DNA from 4 places in the Micromonospora sp. NPDC093243 genome. Region 3 is predicted to be linked to each of the others. Evidence: riboswitches for the same ligand, from Rfam matches in the RefSeq annotation. Region 3 holds a riboswitch; each other region holds the start of a gene.
The links. A riboswitch is a leader RNA that binds a small molecule or an ion and turns the genes downstream of it on or off. The one in region 3 is predicted to bind cyclic di-AMP.
Positions count from the first base shown of each region.

Region 1: another riboswitch for cyclic di-AMP. It lies ahead of ACIP9D_RS24245 (C39 family peptidase); the one in region 3 lies ahead of ACIP9D_RS07655 (hypothetical protein).
Region 2: another riboswitch for cyclic di-AMP. It lies ahead of ACIP9D_RS05435 (NlpC/P60 family protein); the one in region 3 lies ahead of ACIP9D_RS07655 (hypothetical protein).
Region 4: another riboswitch for cyclic di-AMP. It lies ahead of ACIP9D_RS27875 (hypothetical protein); the one in region 3 lies ahead of ACIP9D_RS07655 (hypothetical protein).

Region 1 is NZ_JBIVNT010000007.1:199,188-203,377, reverse strand. It holds gene ACIP9D_RS24260 (acyltransferase) at 1-427, shown strand, start outside; gene ACIP9D_RS24255 (hypothetical protein) at 520-870, shown strand; gene ACIP9D_RS24250 (hypothetical protein) at 1,048-1,818, shown strand; cyclic di-AMP (ydaO/yuaA leader) riboswitch at 2,104-2,245, shown strand; gene ACIP9D_RS24245 (C39 family peptidase) at 2,474-3,319, shown strand; gene ACIP9D_RS24240 (alpha/beta fold hydrolase) at 3,471-4,190, shown strand, end outside.
Region 2 is NZ_JBIVNT010000002.1:151,876-156,065, forward strand. It holds gene ACIP9D_RS05430 (N-acetylmuramoyl-L-alanine amidase) at 43-2,064, opposite strand; cyclic di-AMP (ydaO/yuaA leader) riboswitch at 2,304-2,439, shown strand; gene ACIP9D_RS05435 (NlpC/P60 family protein) at 2,452-3,492, shown strand; gene dcd (dCTP deaminase) at 3,585-4,163, opposite strand.
Region 3 is NZ_JBIVNT010000002.1:616,239-620,428, forward strand. It holds gene ACIP9D_RS07650 (carbonic anhydrase) at 1-721, shown strand, start outside; gene ACIP9D_RS07655 (hypothetical protein) at 824-1,843, opposite strand; cyclic di-AMP (ydaO/yuaA leader) riboswitch at 1,847-1,978, opposite strand; gene ACIP9D_RS07660 (YibE/F family protein) at 2,145-3,512, opposite strand; gene ACIP9D_RS07665 (heavy metal translocating P-type ATPase) at 3,841-4,190, shown strand, end outside.
Region 4 is NZ_JBIVNT010000009.1:190,106-194,295, reverse strand. It holds gene ACIP9D_RS27885 (AAA family ATPase) at 1-1,202, shown strand, start outside; gene ACIP9D_RS27880 (cation diffusion facilitator family transporter) at 1,307-2,221, shown strand; cyclic di-AMP (ydaO/yuaA leader) riboswitch at 2,375-2,504, shown strand; gene ACIP9D_RS27875 (hypothetical protein) at 2,509-3,579, shown strand; gene ACIP9D_RS27870 (hypothetical protein) at 3,727-4,190, shown strand, end outside.

The sequences.
Region 1 (4,190 bases), on a different contig from region 3:
CACGGCGGCGGCCGACGCCGACGTACGTGGCCGGCGCTCGCCGTGGCGGTCCCGCCCGATGATCTGGCTCGGCGAGGTGTCGTTCGCCTTCTATCTGGTGCACGTCTTCGTGATGATGACCGTGCTGCGGCTGACGGGCGACTGGGGCGTCGGGCTGCCCGGCTGGCGCGGACCGGCGGTGGTGCTCGGCTTCCTGCTGCTGAACCTGGTGCTCGCCGGGCTGCTGCACCGCTACGTCGAGATGCCGATGATGCGCCGGCTCGCGCCGCGCCGGCGGGCCCGCCCGGCCGACACCGCGCCGCCCGCCGCGCCGAGCGCCACGGTCACCGCGCCGCCCGCCGCGCCGCCCGCCACGGTCACCGTTCCGGCGCCGCGCGCGGGCGACGCGGCCCCCGCCGACCAGCCGGCGTACGTCGAGTCGCGCTGAGGCCGTCCACCCTGGTCAGAGCCCTCGGCGCGGCGTCGGCGACACGCCCGTCACCCGATGCGACCCAGCGGCGCCGACGGTAGCGTGGTGCCGTGCCTTCCGTCGCGCTCACCTGTCCCCTGTGGTGGGTCGCGCGATGGGCGGCCCGGCTACTGGCCAGCCTCGCGGTCCTCGGCGCCCTGAGCCTGGGTGCGTCGGCCACCGACGCGCCGGCGCCGGTGGTGGCGCCGGTGGCCGGCCCGGTCGCGGGGCACCACGCCGGCGCCGACGACGCGCTGGCCGCCGAGCAGCGGGTTCCCACCGGCGTTCTGCCCTCCGCAGTGGCCGGTCCGGCCGCACCCCCGCCGGCTGGCACCTCGACCGTGGTGGTCGCCGCGGCCGCCCAGTCGCCGCTCTCGGCCGCGCCGGCCGCCCGGGCTCCCCGGGCCCCACCCGCCGCCTGATCCCACCCGGGCGAGCCGCCCGCCGCCGCGCCTGTCGAACCTCCCCGCCGCGCCCGCTCGGCGAACCGATCCGGCCTGTTCCGCTGTCCCAGCTCGAGGCAGCCCGACAGTGGCCCGCGATCACGCCGGAAGCCCCGCGGTTCCGCACCCGCCTCCGCTGCCCGTTAGGTGCCGTCAATGGAGAAGACCGTCCTCTACCAGTTCCTGATCGAGGTGCCGCAGGCCGCCGCCATCTGGTCGGTCCTGCTGGTGCTGGCCCTCACCGTGCTCACCGTGCTGGTCGCCCGTCCCGAGCGCGACCGGCCGGACGACACCCCGCCCGCCGTCCCGACCGAGCGGGAGCTGGCCGCGGCCGACGCCGCCGACCTGCGCCGCTACGCCGACGAGGTGACCGTCGCGGCTGCCGGGGCCGCGCAGACCGCCCGGCGACGGCGCGCGGACTGGCTGGCCGCTCAGGCCGAGGCCGAGCGGGCCTGGACGGCGTACGACGAGGCGGAGACCGCCGCCCGGCGGTTCGCCGGCGCTGGCGCGTTCGGTTCGCCCAGGACACCGCACACCCCCGCCGAGTACGCGGCCCGGGAGCGGCACCTGCACCGGTCCGCCACGGCGGCGCACTGGCGCGGCGAGCTGACCCTGCGGCAGCTCGGCGACGTGCTGGCCCACCGCGACGGCTGGGATCCCCGGCGGCACCCGGTCGAGCAGGAGGTGCTGCTGGCCCGGGTGATCCGGGACGGCAAGCTGGCCGAGCACCGCGCCGCGGCGCAGCGGGAGCGGTCGGCGTGGCGGGACGCCGAACTGGCCGCCGAGTCGGCCCGGACCCTCGCCGCCGAGGCTTGTGCGGCGGCGGCCCGGCTCCGGCCGGCCCGGGTGCCGGCGCCCCGCCCGTCCGAGGCCACCGGCGCCGCGCGGGCCACCGTCGGGCGCTGGCGGCCGGCCCGGGTGGGCTGATCCGGCGATTGTTCCGTGACCCCGGCCACAGAGCGCCGGAAACGGTCAGCCGGAACAGTCCGCACCAATCTCGCGGGGGTTCCGAGGCCGTTGTCGTCGACCTGTCCGATTGTCGCCCTCCGGTGCCGGCAGAACTGCTCGTCCCATTGAGTCACGCCAGTGTCCGTACGCGCAAAAAAAATTATCATGATCGACGTTTACGCAGGTGGGTAAGGGTTGGCAGGGCCCATACCTACCAGTAATGTCGGCCCGTCCGGTGCGGTAACCGATCGCAAGAGGCGACGCCGCGCCGACCCGCCTAATCGAGTTCCACGAGCCGGGGACCCACATGCAGTTCCGGGGTGAATCCGCGAGCCACGGCCCGCGGTAGGGCGATCTTCCCGCCCGAATCCGTCAGCTAACCCGGTCGGCGGTGTCGGAAGGAGTTCCATCCTCGTGTCATCCGCTCCCACCCCTTGGTCGTCCCCACCCCTCCACGGCACCGCGGTGCCCGCGCTCGCCCGCCCCGTAGCGGCGAGCTGACCCCGGCACCCGCGTCTCCCGCCCGGCCACCCGGGCGTTCCCCTGAGCGGTCCACCACCCGCGGACGAGATCCGCGCGGTCCTGCCTGCCTGTCCTCGGACGCGGGCACGGTGCGTCGCTCTTCCCCTCAGTCGTGGAGGATCCCGTGAAGCACACCCTCAAGCGTCAGCTCCGTCGTCTCGCCACCCAGCGCCCGTTGCAGGTCGCCGCCGCGTCCGCCGCGGCGTTGGTGCTCGCGTCCAGCGCCGGCGCGATGCTGCACAACGGCGACGACAAGCCCGCCACCCAGCACGCCTCGGCCTCGGTGGCCGAACTGCGCAGTGACAGCGTCGCCTCCCGGGGCGACGCCCGGACCAGCCCCTCGACCAGCAGCTCGCCGTCGACCGCCGCGCCGTCGGCCGCCAGCCCGGCGCCCGCGGTCAAGAAGGCCGTCGACCCCGACCTCACCCGCAAGCCGGAGCCGCCGAAGCCGCCGGCGAGCAAGATCCTGGACTACGACTACCAGGCCCAGACCACGTACTTCTACTGCGGCCCGGCCGCCACCCGCAACGCGCTCAGCGCCGCCGGGATCGAGCGCAGCCAGGACGCCCTGGCCACGCAGCTGGGCACCACCGAGATGGGCACCAACTCCGCCGAGGACACCACCCGGGTGCTGAACGCGGTGGTCAAGGGCGACCCGTACCGGACCCGGATGTTCCCGGGCGCGCCCAGCCCCGCCCAGATGGACCGGCTCCAGGCCGACGTGGTGGCCGCGGTCAGCGACGGGCGCGGCGTGGTCGCGAACATCGTCGGCGACGCCACCGACGTCGACGGTGGGTGGCACTCCTTCTCCGGCGGGCACTACATCGCCGTGGTCGGCTACCGGGACAACGGCCGGACCGTGAAGATCGCCGACTCGGCGAACCCGGCGGTGCCGTCGTACTGGATCACGACCATCGACCTGGCGAACTGGATGGCCACGCGCGGCTACTCCGCCTGAGCAACGCAACAGGACATCGGGCGCCGGCTCCCTCAGGGGGCCGGCGCCCGCTGCGTTGGTAGGCGGAATCCCTGTCGGATCCGCTACCTCCGGCTGCCCTCCGCCGACCGGGCACTCGCCCGGCAGCCGGGCCGGTGGCACACTGCGGACCATGGTCGATGACACCGGTACCCGCGCCGACCGCCAGCCCGTCCTGCTGCTGCTGCACGGGCTGGGCGCCACCGGCGAGGTGTGGCTGCCCTGGGCGCCGCTGCTCGAGAGCCGGTGGGCCGGACGGTGGCTCGCCCCGGACCTCGCCGGGCACGGCTGGTCACCGCCGCTGCCGGCGTACTCCTTCGACGCGCTGGCCGAGCGGGTCGCCGCCGCGCTGGCGCCGGGCGACCGGTTGGTCGTGCTGGGGCACTCGTTGGGCGGCGTGGTCGGGCTGGCGCTGGCCGCCAGGGCCACCGGGTTGCCCGTGGACGCGGTGATCGGCCTCGGCATCAAGGCCGTCTGGTCCGAGGCCGAGCTGGACAAGGCCGGCGAGCTGGCGACCCGACCGGTCACCTGGTTCGCCAGCCGGGACGAGGCCGCCCGCCGCTACCTGCGGGTCTCCGGGCTGGCCGGGCTGCTGCCGCCGGACCACCCGGTGACCGAGGCCGGGTTGCGCCAGGTCGACGGGCGCTGGCGGCTGGCCATGGACCCGGGGGCGTTCGCGGTGGGCAAGCCGGACCTGCCCGCCCTGCTGGCCGGGACCGACGTGCCGGTGCTGCTCGCCCGGGGCGAACACGACCCGATGGTCACCGACGCGCAGCTCAAGGAGCTGGGGGTGCCGGTCGCCACGCTGCCCGGGCTCGGCCACAACGCCCACGTCGAGGATCCGGCCGCGGTG
Region 2 (4,190 bases), 460 kb from region 3:
CCCGGTCGAATCGACCGGGGGCCCTCGCGTCCGCGCCGACGGCTAGCGGGGCGCGCCGACCGGTGACGGGAGCAGCAGCACGTCGTCCAGGTTGACGTACATGACCCGGTGGCCGAACTGGATCTGCGCGTACCGCAGGTCACCGCGGATGACGGTCCAGTCGCCGGGCGACGACCCGTCGAACGTGACCGCCCGGTAGTACTCGCTCGGCACGATCCCGCCGAGGGCGTACCGCTGCCCGGCGGCGAAGGTGTACTGCAACGGCGAGATCGTCTGGTAGGGCACCCCGGCCGGATAGGCCGCCTGCTCCGGGTAGGCCCGCCCGTAGACCGGCACGGTCGCCTTCCCCGGCCGGGGAGTCACCACGAAGCCGGTGGCCCACTTCGCGGTCCGCGCCGTGGCGGGATTGTGGAACCACGCCTTCTGGCCGAGGTACCAGATCGCGGTCCAGTCGCCGCGCACCTCGGCCACCGCGTATGTCTGCCCCGCCGAGGCGCGGGCACCGTGGTCCGAGATGTACATGGTGTCCGGTGTGCCGTCCGGCCGCTCACCGAGGTCGTTGACGAGCGGCGCGTCGTGGCTGGGCGCGCTGTGCAGGATCACCGCGGACGAGCCGCGCAGCGGGCAGGGCTCGGCCGGCGGCGGCGGGGTCGGCACGCCGGGCGGCTGCTGGTTGCACCCGATGAAGGCCGGCCGGTTGGTGGTGACGTCCGGGTCGATGGTGACCAGGCCGGTCCGGGCCGTGCCGGTGGTCCGGAACGGCGCCCGGAGCAGGTCGAAGTAGTGCGACCAGTCCCAGTAGGGGCCCGGGTCCCAGTGCATCCCGGCGACGGTGGACGCCACCGTGCCCGGGACGTTGTCGTGCCCGATGATGTGCTGCCGGTCCAGCGGGATGTTGAACCGCAGCGCCAGGTGCCGCACGAGCTTGGCCGAGGCCCGGTACATCGCCTCGGTGTACCAGGTGCCGTGCCCGGCGAAACCCTCGTGCTCGATGCCGATGGACTTCGCGTTGACGTACCAGTTGCCGGCCTGCCAGCCGACGTCCTTGGCCTTGATGTGCTGGGCGACGTGCCCGTCGACCGAACGCAGCGTGTAGTGCCAGCCCAGGTAGTCGGCCTGCTGTACCAACCCGACGCTGGGGCCGTAGTAGCCCTCGGTGTCGTGGATGACGATGTACTCCAGCTTCTGCTGCGCCGGACGGTTGCCCAGGTCGTGGTTGCCGTAGTCGCCGGCGCCCGGGCCGTACTTCTCGTACGGTGCCGGGATCCACTCGCAGCCGAGGCCGACCGGGCACTCCAGCCCGTCCGGTCGCTCCGCCCGACGCAGCCCGAGCCGGTGCAGCCCGGACTGGTCGGGGCTGACCGCCCGGGCGGCGAGGGTGACCTGGTGGCCGTCGTCGGTGCGGCGGCTCGCACCGGAGCGGAGTTGGTCGTACACCTCGTCGGCGAAGGCCGCGGCGGTCTCCTCGGTGTCGGCGCCCGAGTAGCGGGCGACCGCGCCGTACCACGCGGCCGGGTCGCTCGCCGCGCCGAGCGGGCCGCCGAGCTCCCGCTGGTACGCGGCGAGCAGCGCGGCGCCGCCGCGGATGTTGGTGGCCGGATCGGATCGGAGGGCGTCGACGCTCGCGCCGGTGAGCGCGGCGGCGGCCTGCAGGGTCTGCACCGCGGCGGCGAGCGGGGCGTTCCTGCTCGTGGTGGCGCCGGCCGGCGCGGTGACGGTGAACGGTCGGGACTCGTCACCGCGTGGGTCCTCGTGCGCGTCGACATGGAAGCCGGCGGGCTGCGACGTGACGTGCGCGACGTCGGTCAGGTGCAGCGGACCGAAGCCGCCGCTGGTGCTCGGCGTGCCGGCGTGGGTGTCCCAGCGGGACTCCAGGTACGAGACGCCGAGCAGGACGTTCTCCGGTACGCCGTACTCCGCCGCCGCGGCGGCGTACTGCTGCTGGCGGTCGTCGGGCGACGCGGCCGCGGCCGGGACGCCACCGAGTGGCACCGCTGTCGTGGCCGTGACCACGGCGGCGGTGAGCAGGGCGAGTCTGCTCCTCGACAGGGTTGAACGGTGCATCGAACCCCCCAGGTCGGACGGGTAGGGATGGGGTCACCTTGGCCCCGCCGCGACCACTGCGTCAATACCTTTCCATCTATCAACATTCACGGTAGGAAATCTTCATGACGGACCGAGGGTGCGCCACCGCGACCCGGGTACGGAGTGTCACGGCCCCATGGGTTGCGGATCGATAACGACCATCTCTACTCTGGTCATTCGTCGGCCCGCCAACAGTTCCGTCCAGCCGGGGCGGTAACGGTCCGACACCGCCGAGTCGCTCGCGAGCGAGCCGGGGACCCAGGTTTCCGGGGTGAATCCGCAGTCACTGCGGTAGGGCGCCTACCTTCCCGCCCGAACCCGTCAGCTAACCCGGTAGGCGGTCAGGAAGAAGGAGCCCGAAGCCCGGTGGCCCACCATGCCCCGCGGCCTCCGTCCCGGTGGCCGGCGACAGCCGGCCCGGCGACGGTTGCGCCGCGCCCACGCTGGTCCCGCTTCACCCTCATTCTCGCCGCACTGCTCGGTGTCGCCGTCGTCCTGACCGGCGGCGCCAAGGCGGCCCACGCCGACCCGTCGGTCGCCGAGATCGAGCGCCAGATCGACGAGGACTGGAACAAGCTCGAACCCATCATCGAGCGGCACAACGCCACCCGGCAGGACCTCGCCGCCAAGCGCAAGCAGGCCGACGCGTTGGGTGCCCGGATCAAGCCGCTGCAACTCCAGGTCGACCAGGCCATGGACAAGGTCAGCGCGCTCGCGGTACGCGCGTACAAGGGCGAGAACGTCCTCACCATCAACGCCGTGCTCGGCAGCCAGAACCCGAGCGAGGTGGTCGGGCAGCTCGAGCTGCTCGACCGGTTCGCCCACAACCAGCAGCAGGACGTGCAGCAGGTTGCCAACCTGCGCGATCAGCTGGCCCGGCAGAAGGCGCCGCTCGACGAGATGGTCGCCCAGCTCACCCGGACCGAGGCCCAGCTCGCGGCCAAGAAGAAGCAGATCAACGCCGAGATCGACCGGCTGCAGAAGCTCCGGATCAAGGTGTACGGCAACGGCGGCGGCGGTTCGCTGCGGCCCGCCCCCTGCCCGGCCAGCTATCCGGGCGGGGCCGCCGGCACCGCGGTCAAGTTCGCCTGCGCCCAGATCGGCAAGCCCTACGTGTGGGGCGCCGAGGGCCCGAACTCGTACGACTGCTCAGGGCTGATGCTCGCCGCCTGGGCGAAGGCCGGGGTCTCGCTGCCGCACAACGCCGCGCAGCAGAGCCGGGTGACCAAGAACGTCAGTCGGGCCAACCTGCGCGCCGGTGACCTCGTCTTCTACTACAGCGACATCCACCACGTCGGCATGTACGTCGGCGGCGGCTGGGTGGTGCACGCCTCCCAGGCGGGCGTACCGGTCAAGATGAAGAAGGTCGACGACGGCCCGATCCACAGCTACGGCCGACCCGGCTGACCCGCGTACCTGAGAGAAGGGCCCGCTCCGTTGCCGGAGCGGGCCCTTCGTCACCGGCGACGCGCTCTGTGGTCAGCCGAGCTGTGCGGGGATCAGCGGGTGGGCCAGGCGCGCCAGTTCTGCCAGGAGCGGCTCGGGGTCGGGCCCCGCTGGCCCTGGTAGCGCGAACCGTAGACGGCCGAGCCGTACGGGTGCTCGGCCGGCGAGGAGAGCCGGAAGATGCAGAGCTGCCCGATCTTCATGCCCGGCCAGAGGGTGATCGGCAGGTTGGCCACGTTGGACAGCTCCAGCGTCACGTGGCCGGAGAAGCCCGGGTCGATGAAGCCGGCGGTGGAGTGGGTCAGCAGGCCCAGCCGGCCGAGGCTCGACTTGCCCTCCAGCCGGCCGGCGAGCTGCTCGCCGAGCGAGATCACCTCGAGGGTCGAGGCGAGCACGAACTCCCCCGGGTGCAGCACGAACGGCTCCCCGTCGGGCACCTCGACCACCGAGGTCAGGTCGTCCTGCTGCATCGCCGGATCGATGTGGGTGTAGAGGTGGTTGTTGAAGACCCGGAAGAGCCGGTCGAGGCGTACGTCGATGCTCGACGGTTGCACCAGGGTGGGCTCGAACGGCTCCAACCCGAGCGTGCCGGCCTTGATCTCGGTGACCAGGTCGCGGTCGGAGAGCAGCATCGGACCACCATAGCGAGGCCCGTCAGG
Region 3 (4,190 bases):
GAGCGGACCCGGATCGCCCGGAGCACACCCGGGCGCCCAGCGCGTCCCCGACGCGTCGGACGGTGTCGCGTCGCCACCGGACCCGGAGCAGGCCCTCGCCGAGCTGCGGGCGGGCAACCAGCGCTTCGTCACGGGCGCGCCGCGCCACCCGAACCAGGACGTCGAGCGCCGGGCCGAGGTGGCCGCCGAGCAACATCCGTTCGCGGTGATCGTCGGCTGCGCCGACTCACGGCTCGCCGCCGAGATCATCTTCGATCGCGGCCTGGGTGATCTCTTCGTGGTCCGCACCGCCGGGCACACCGCCGGTCCGGAGGTGCTGGGCAGCGTCGAGTACGCGGTCAGCGTGCTGGGCGTCCCGCTGGTGGTGGTGCTCGGGCACGACTCCTGCGGCGCGGTGCAGGCGGCCCGGGAGGCGGTCGCCACCGGCACCCCGCCGCCGGGACACCTCGGTGCGGTGGTGGACGCCGTGGTGCCCAGCCTCCGCCGGGCCGCCGCCGAGGGTGTGGACGACATCAACGGGATCGTGGACATCCACATCGCCCAGACCGTCGAGGCCCTGCTCGGCAACTCCGCGGTGCTGGCCACCGAGGTTGCCGGTGGTCGGTGCGCGGTGGTTGGCATGTCGTACCGGCTAGCCGCGGGTGAGGTGCGCCAGGTCGCCGAGGTGCCGGCGGGGGGATCCATCGCCCCGGTGGGCCTCGACGCGCCGGCGGCCGCCTAGCAGGGGCCGACCCCCGGCCCGCCGGCCGTGTGCGGTCAGCCCGCCAGAGGTACGCGAAGGGCCGCCCCGCGAGCGCGGAGCGGCCCTGTCGTGCGGATGTCGCTAGAGCAGCGACATGTGCACGTGGTCGGTGTGGTTGGAGGGCCCGCTGTAGGACTTCCAACCGGTCGCCGGGAACCAGATCTGCCTGTTCCAGATCACGTAGTAGATGCCGAGCCGGTCGGCGTTACGGATCAGGAACGCGGCCACGTTGTTGCCGTACATCCTGGTGTCGTTGTTGTGCCACGGCGCGAAGCCGCTCTTCTGCAGTGACCAGTCACAGGCGCGGCCCTTCGGGTGCTCCCACGGGCCGCCGGAGCGGTAGCAGCCGACGAACCGGTTGAAGCCGGCCCGCTTGACCTCCTTGTACGCGTGCAAGGTGCGCGGGGTGACGCAGCCGGAGGTGGTGGGGTCATCCTCGGAGCACGACTGGGGCTTCCAGTCCCCGTCGGCGGTCCGACCCGGGCCGATCCGGGCGACCGGCGAGGTGGCCGAGACCAGGCCCCCGGTGAAGCCCTTCCCACCGACCAGCGCCAGCGCCTTGTCCGCGTCGCGCTTCTGCTTGGCCATCACGGCGGTCTGCTTCTGCTGCTCGCGTACCTCGGCGTCGATCGCGAGCTTGGCCAGTTCGGCGCGGCTCTTGATGGCGTTGACCTTGGCGAGCTTCTGCCCGTTGACCAGGTTGAGCTCGTCGAGACCGGCGGCGCGCTGGACGAACGAGTCCGGCGCCTTGCTCTCCAGCAGCACGGCCATCGCGCCGATCCGCCCGGTGCGGTAGGACTGGGCGGCGATCTGGCCGACCTGCGGGGCCAGCGCGTCCAGCTCGTCCTGCGCCCGCTTCACCTCGAGGGCGAGTTCCAGCTGACGCTTCTTGGACTTCTCTAGCTTGATCTTGGCCGAGGAGTAGCTGCGGTTGGTCGCCTCGATCACGTCGTTGAGTAGCTTGGGCTCGCCGTCCTCCTCATGCCCGGAGGGGGTGTTCGGCTTGGGCGCGGCGGACGCCGGGAGGGGCCCGGCGAGCACGGCCAACGCGGCGAACACGGCCACCACAGGTGTCAACCAGCGGCGTAGGGGTGCCGTCACAGTGTTCCCTTCCATCGACCGCCGACCGGGTTAGCTGACGGGTTCGGGGCGGAAGTGGCCCCTACCGCTGGCGCGGATTCACCCCGGGTACCTGGGTTCCCGGTTCGCCCCTTGGCGATTGGGCGGTGGTACCGCAGGCGCCGCTGCGCGCCTTCGTCGGTAACCGGCAGCGAGGTTACCTGAGAGTCGACCCGGGGATCTACGTCCGGATGCCGACTAAAACCGTCATTTCGCCATTGCGCTGGGTGATCAGTGACGTGGTCGTCAGGTCGTGGGACCCGCCTGATCACGCTGCGGAGTGTCACCATGCGCTGTCTGTGCTCCTGTCCGGGTCGGGCCACCACTTCCGGGTGGCGGGGGATGGTTCCGGATCTCCGGCGGGACCGGGCCGACCCGCACCGAGCGCCTCCAGCGCCTCGGCCCGGTCCGGCGCCGGCCGGGCGGCCGGGGTGGCGGGAGGGTCGTCGCCGGTGCGTTCCGGCGGTCCGTGGTGACCGGCCGTGGTCACCAGCGCGGCCAGCGCGGTGGTCAGCGGTACGGCGGCGATCAGGCCCAGCGTGGCGACCGCGCTGCGGACGATCTCCTGGGCCAGGAACTCGCTGGTGAGGATCTGGCGAACCCCGCGGGAGTCGGCGGTCAGCAGGAGCAGTAGGGGCAGCGAGGCGCCGGCGTACGCCAGCACGATGGTGTTCACCGTCGAGGCGATGTGCGCCCGGCCGACCCGGGTCGCGGCACGGTAGAGCTGGCGGCGGGACAGGCCCGGGTTCGCGTGGGCCAACTCGGTGACCGTGGCCGCCTGGGTGACCGTGACGTCGTCGAGCACGCCGAGTGAGCCGATGATGATGCCGGCCAGCAGCAGGCCGTGCAGGTCCACGTCGGCCTGGAACATCGACAGCGTGGTGGCCTCCTCGCTGCCGAAACCGGTGAGGTGGGTGGCGGCGGTGGCCAGGGTGCCGAGCAGCCCGGTGAGCACCAGGCTGCCCAGGGTGCCGAGCACGGCCACCGAGGTCTGCGCGGTGATCCCGTGCGTCAGGTAGAGCACCACGAACATGATCAGCGCGGCGCCGACCACCGCGACCAGCAGGGGTGACCGGCCCGCGCTGATTCCGGGGAGGACGAAGGCGAGCAGGATGGCGAAGCTGGCGGCCAGGCCGGCGAGCGCGGCCACCCCACGCCACCGGCCGAACGCGACGATGGCGGCGGCGAAGACGACGGCCAGCCAGATCAGTGGCGTGCCCCGCTGGTGCTCCGCGATGTTCCAGCTGCTCGACGTCGGATCGGTCGGATCGGTCAGCTCGACCAGGATGATCTCGTCGCCGGCCTCCACCCGTGGCGCCCCCGGACCGGCCGGAATCGGGGTCTGCACCTGCTGCCCGGCGGCCGGGCCGGTGTCCACCCGTACGCTCACCGTGCCGCAGGGTTCCGACCCGGTCTCGGGCGCGCCCTCGGGGACCTCCGGCGCGGGCGGGCAGGACTCGCTCACCACCCGGGTGACCGTGCCGTGGTAGCGCGGCACGTCGGCACCGGCCTCCGGCTCGGGCGAGTTCCAGGGCCAGAGCACCAGAGCGGCCACCACGGTGGCGAGGACGAGGGGGACCACCGTCGCGACGAGGATCCGTCGCACCCGGGGCGGGGTGGACGGAGCGGGACGGGTGTGGTCGGCGCCCAATGCGAGTCTCCCAACGAATCCGAGGCGGGGTACGTACCGGCGGGGCGAACGGTTCAGCGCCGCCGGACGACCACCGGGGTAGGCGCCTCGGATGGCGCCAGGGTGGTGCGACGGTGACCCGCCGTGAGCGCGGGGCCCGGCCGGTTCCGGCCGCGGGCGGCGGACGATGCCCGACGGTGCGGTCGGGCCGGACGGTGCGGGATCCGGAGAGCCATCGTCGGAATGCTAACCAGGTCCGGCCGACGCCGCCCTTCGCGTGGGGCGGTGTCGGGGCACCGCATGCCGGTGAAGGTGCCCGCCGGGCCGGCCGGGCGGGCATGGTGGAGGCATGCCCGTGCACCCGCGATCGCCGGAGCCGGATCACGGCACCTCCGCGCCCGCTCCGCCGCGGCGCGGTCGTCCGGGGCGCGGTGGACCCGCCGGCCGGCCGGCCCACGACGGCCACGCCGGGCCGGCGGAGCCCGACGACCACGGCGCGCCGGCCGACCGCGAGAACCAGGCCGAACCGACCGGGCACGACAGCCACGCCGGGCCGGCGGGGCACGACAGGCAGGCCGGGCACGACGGCCAGCCCGGGCACGACGGCCGGGCCGGCGACGACAGCGACGCCGGGCGGGCCGGGCGCGGCGGGCCTGCGGGTCACGGCGGGCACGACAAGCACGCCGGGCACGACCCGGA
Region 4 (4,190 bases), on a different contig from region 3:
CCGAGCTGCGACTGCTCTACCGGGGCACGCTGCTCCGGCTGGACCGCCGGGAGCTGGACGGGATCCGGGAGCGCGCGCTGCACCGGGGGGCGCGCCGCAACGAGGTGCGCCGGGCCGGCTTCGACGGCGTCTTCGCCGCCCTCTGGGCGCAGGCCCGCCGGCTGGGCATCGGCCGGCTGCCGGAGCAGCGCGCCTTCGAGGACGAGATCGCCGAGCGACCGGAGTTCCGGGAGTTCCTGAAGGCCTGGTGGCCACGGCTGCACCCGCGGCACGTGCTGGGCTGGCTGGCCCGCCCGGAGCGGCTGCGCCGCTACGCCGGCGGCATCCTCGCCGGCGGCGAGATCCGGCTGCTGGACGCGGCGTACCGGACGCTGGACGCCGAGGGGCTGACCATCGCCGACATCGCGCTCCTCGACGAGCTGGACGCGATGCTCGGCCAGCCGGTGCGGCCCGCCCGGGCGAAGCGTGACCCGTACCAGCTCGCCGGCGGGGTGCGGGAGTTGAGCACCTTCGCCGACCGGCAGCGAGCCGCCCGGGAGGCGGCCCGGCAGCGCCCGGAGGACTACCGGGAGTACGCGCACGTGGTGGTGGACGAGTCGCAGGACGTCTCGCCGATGCAGTGGCGAATGATCGGCCGGCGCGGCCGGCTGGCGTCCTGGACGGTGGTCGGCGATCCGGCGCAGACGGCGTGGACCGGCGACCCGGCGGAGCTGACCCGGGCCCGCGACCACGCGCTGGGCCGGCGGCGCCGGCAGCAGTTCACCCTCACCACCAACTACCGCAACTCGGCAGAGATCTTCGCGGTGGCGGCGGCCGAGATCCGCCGGCTCTATCCGGATCTCACGTTGCCGAGCGCGGTCCGCTCGACCGGGGTCGACCCGGTCGAGCTGGTGGTGCCCGCGACCGAGGTGCGGACCGCCACCGTGGCGGCGGTGACCACGCTGCTCGGCGAGGTGGAGGGGACGGTCGGCGTGATCACGCCGGTGCCGCGCCGGGACGAGGTGGCCGGCTGGCTCGGCGCGCTCAACGCTCCCCGGCTGCAGGTGGTGACCAGCCTGGAGGCCAAGGGCATGGAGTACGACGGGGTGGTGCTGGTCGCGCCGAGCGAGATCCGGGCCGACCCGGGCTCGGGCGTCCGGACGCTCTACGTGGCGCTCTCCCGGGCCACCCAGCGGCTCACCACGATCGACCCGACCGGCTGACATCGTGCGCGGCACGGCCGCCACTGAGCGCGGTCAATTACTTGCACACATAGCAATGTGAGCATATATTTGACCGGTCCGGACCGTCGGCGGAGGGTGAGTTGGTGGGCGCAGGTCATGACCACCACGGGTCGGTGGCGAACGCCGCGCAGCATCACCGTGGCCGGCTCTGGGCGGCCTTCGCCCTGCTGAGCGGCCTGATGGTGGTCGAGGCCGTGGCCGCGTTCCGCACCGGCTCGCTGGCCCTGCTCTCCGACGCCGGGCACATGTTCACCGACGTGCTCGGCATCGGCATGGCGCTCGCCGCGATCACCGCCAGCCGGCACGCCAACCAGGATCCGCAACGCACCTTCGGCCTCTACCGGCTCGAGGTGCTCGCCGCGCTGGCGAACGCCGTCCTGCTCTCCGGCGTCGCGGTCTACGTGGTGGTCGAGGCAGTCGGCCGCTTCGGCGACCCGCCGGAGGTGCTGGCCGGTCCGGTGCTGGTGGTGGCCACGCTGGGCCTGCTCGCCAACCTGGGCGCCTTCGCGCTGCTGCGCTCGGCCGCCCGGGAGAGCATCAACCTGCAGGGCGCCTACCTCGAGGTGCTCGGCGACCTGCTCGGCTCGCTCGGCGTGATCGGCGCGGCGGCGCTCATCGCGGTGACCGACTGGTGGTGGGCCGACCCGCTGGTCGCGGTGGCCATCGGCGTGTTCATCCTGCCCCGCACCTGGCGGCTCGGGCGGGCCGCGGTCCGCATCCTGGTCCAGGCCGCCCCGGAGCACCTGCAGGTGACCGCCGTGCACGACCGGTTGGTCGAGGTGCCCGGCGTGGCCGGCGTCCACGACCTGCACGTCTGGACGCTCACCTCGGGCATGGAGGTGGCCTCCGCGCACCTCACCATGTCGCCCGGGGCCGACGTCGGCGCGGTGCTCGCCGCCGCCCGGACGGCGCTCAGCGAGGACTTCCACATCGAGCACGCCACCTTGCAGATCGAGCCCGGAGCTACCTCCGGGGCCTGCGGGCCGGTGGAGTGGTGATGAGGGCAGTCTTAATTCAAGGTGGCTATCGTCCGCTTACGCCGGATTTTCCGGTAACCACAGCAACACCCTCCGTCACTTCTGCTGCACAGGTCGCCCTGGCACCGGTAGGCTCGGTCCCGGCCTCCGCCAGGCGGCGCCCATCGGCGCCGGCGGTGACCGTCGCCTAATCGCCACACGGCGAGCCGGGGAACCACGTTCGTGGGGTGCATCCGCGTCAGCGGTAGGGATCTTCCGTCCCGAACCCGTCAGCTAACCCGGTCGGCGGCTGACGGAAGGACATGTGCATGCCACCAGTGGCACCCGTACGACGACGCGCCGCCCGAATGGCGGCCCTGATCGTCGCGACGCTCGCCCTCGGCGTCGCGATCGCCCCCGGCACCGCCGCCGGGGCCGCTCCCCCGGCCGGTCAGCTCGCGGCGGCCCCCGGGCAGGACGAAGAGGGCGGCACCCCCGCACTGCGGGCTCAGCTCGAGGCGGCCAGCAAGGGCTACCTCGACGCGAAGAGCGCACTCGACCGGTCGGTGAAGCGCCAGCAGCAGCTCGGCACCGAGCTGAAGACCACCGAGGCCGAGCTGAGCGTGCGTAGCGGCAAGGTCGGCGAGATCGCCGGCGTGGCCTACCGCACCGGCCGGCTCGGCGCGATGTCGGCGCTGCTCAACAGCGGCTCCCCGGACGGCTTCATGGACCGGGCCGCCGCCCTGGACGCGGTGGCCGCCAACGAGGACCGGGTGCTGCGCGAGCTGCTGGCCACCCGGGACGAGGCGAACCGGACCCGGGCCGCGCTGGACGGCGAGATCCGCGAGCAGCGCAAGCAGGTCACCGTGATGGCCAAGCGGAAGGAGCAGGCCGAGCGCGCGTTGACCGTGGCCAACAACAACGCCACCCGGGCCGCGGACGTCTCCAACCGGGGCACCTCCACCGCGACGGCCACTCCGGCCCGGCGCAACTCCGACGGCTCCTGGCCCTCGGAGTCGTGCAGCGTCAACGACCCCACCCCGGCCAGCGGCTGCATCACCCCGCGCACGCTGCACGCGCTCAACCAGGCCAAGGCGGCCGGCTTCACCCGGTACGTCTCCTGCCACCGCAACGGTGGCTCGGGCGAGCACCCGAAGGGTCGAGCCTGCGACTTCGCCGCGCAGAAGAGCGGCTTCGGCGGCGACGCCACCGGCGGAGACAAGACCTACGGCAACAACCTGGCGGCGTACTTCATCCGCAACTCCGACCGGCTCGCCGTGCTCTACGTGATCTGGTATCGGCAGATCTGGCTGCCCAGCAGCGGCTGGAAGTCGTACAGCGGGGCGGGCGGAGACCCGTCCAGCGATCACACCAACCACGTGCACCTATCGGTCTACTGACCCGGCCCGCCGGGCGGTCCGGACCACGGGCCGCCCGGCGTACGCACGCCGGAGCGTCGCCACCGGCCGCGCTACGTCACCGGACGTAGCCGAGGTGTCGTCGGTCGCCGGACGAATCGACGGGCCCGCGCGGGCAGCATCGGCGGCATGACCCGGATACCGCCACGCACCCGCAAGGCGCTGCTCACGCTGCACCTGGTCACCTCGCTCGGGTGGCTCGGCACCGACCTGGTCCTGCTCACCCTCGGCATCTCCGTGCAGCGGGGCGCCGACCCGGCGGTGGTCTACCCGGTCGCCGCGCTGATCGGCACTGCCCTCTTCGCCCCGCTCAGCATGCTGGTCTGGTTGGTGGGCGTGGCCAGCGCGCTGCTCACCCCGTGGGGACTGCTACGGCACCGCTGGGTGCTGGTCAAGCTGCTCATCACGACGGTGATGGTCGGGCTGGTGCTGCTGCTGCTCACGCCGAACCTGCGCGCCGCCGGGGAACTCGGCGCCACCCTGCCGTCGCGGGACCGGGCCGACCTGGTGATCGCGCCCGCCGTGTCCACCACTTTGATGATCATTGCGACCGTGCTCTCCACCTACAAACCGTGGGGCCGGCTACGTCGGGC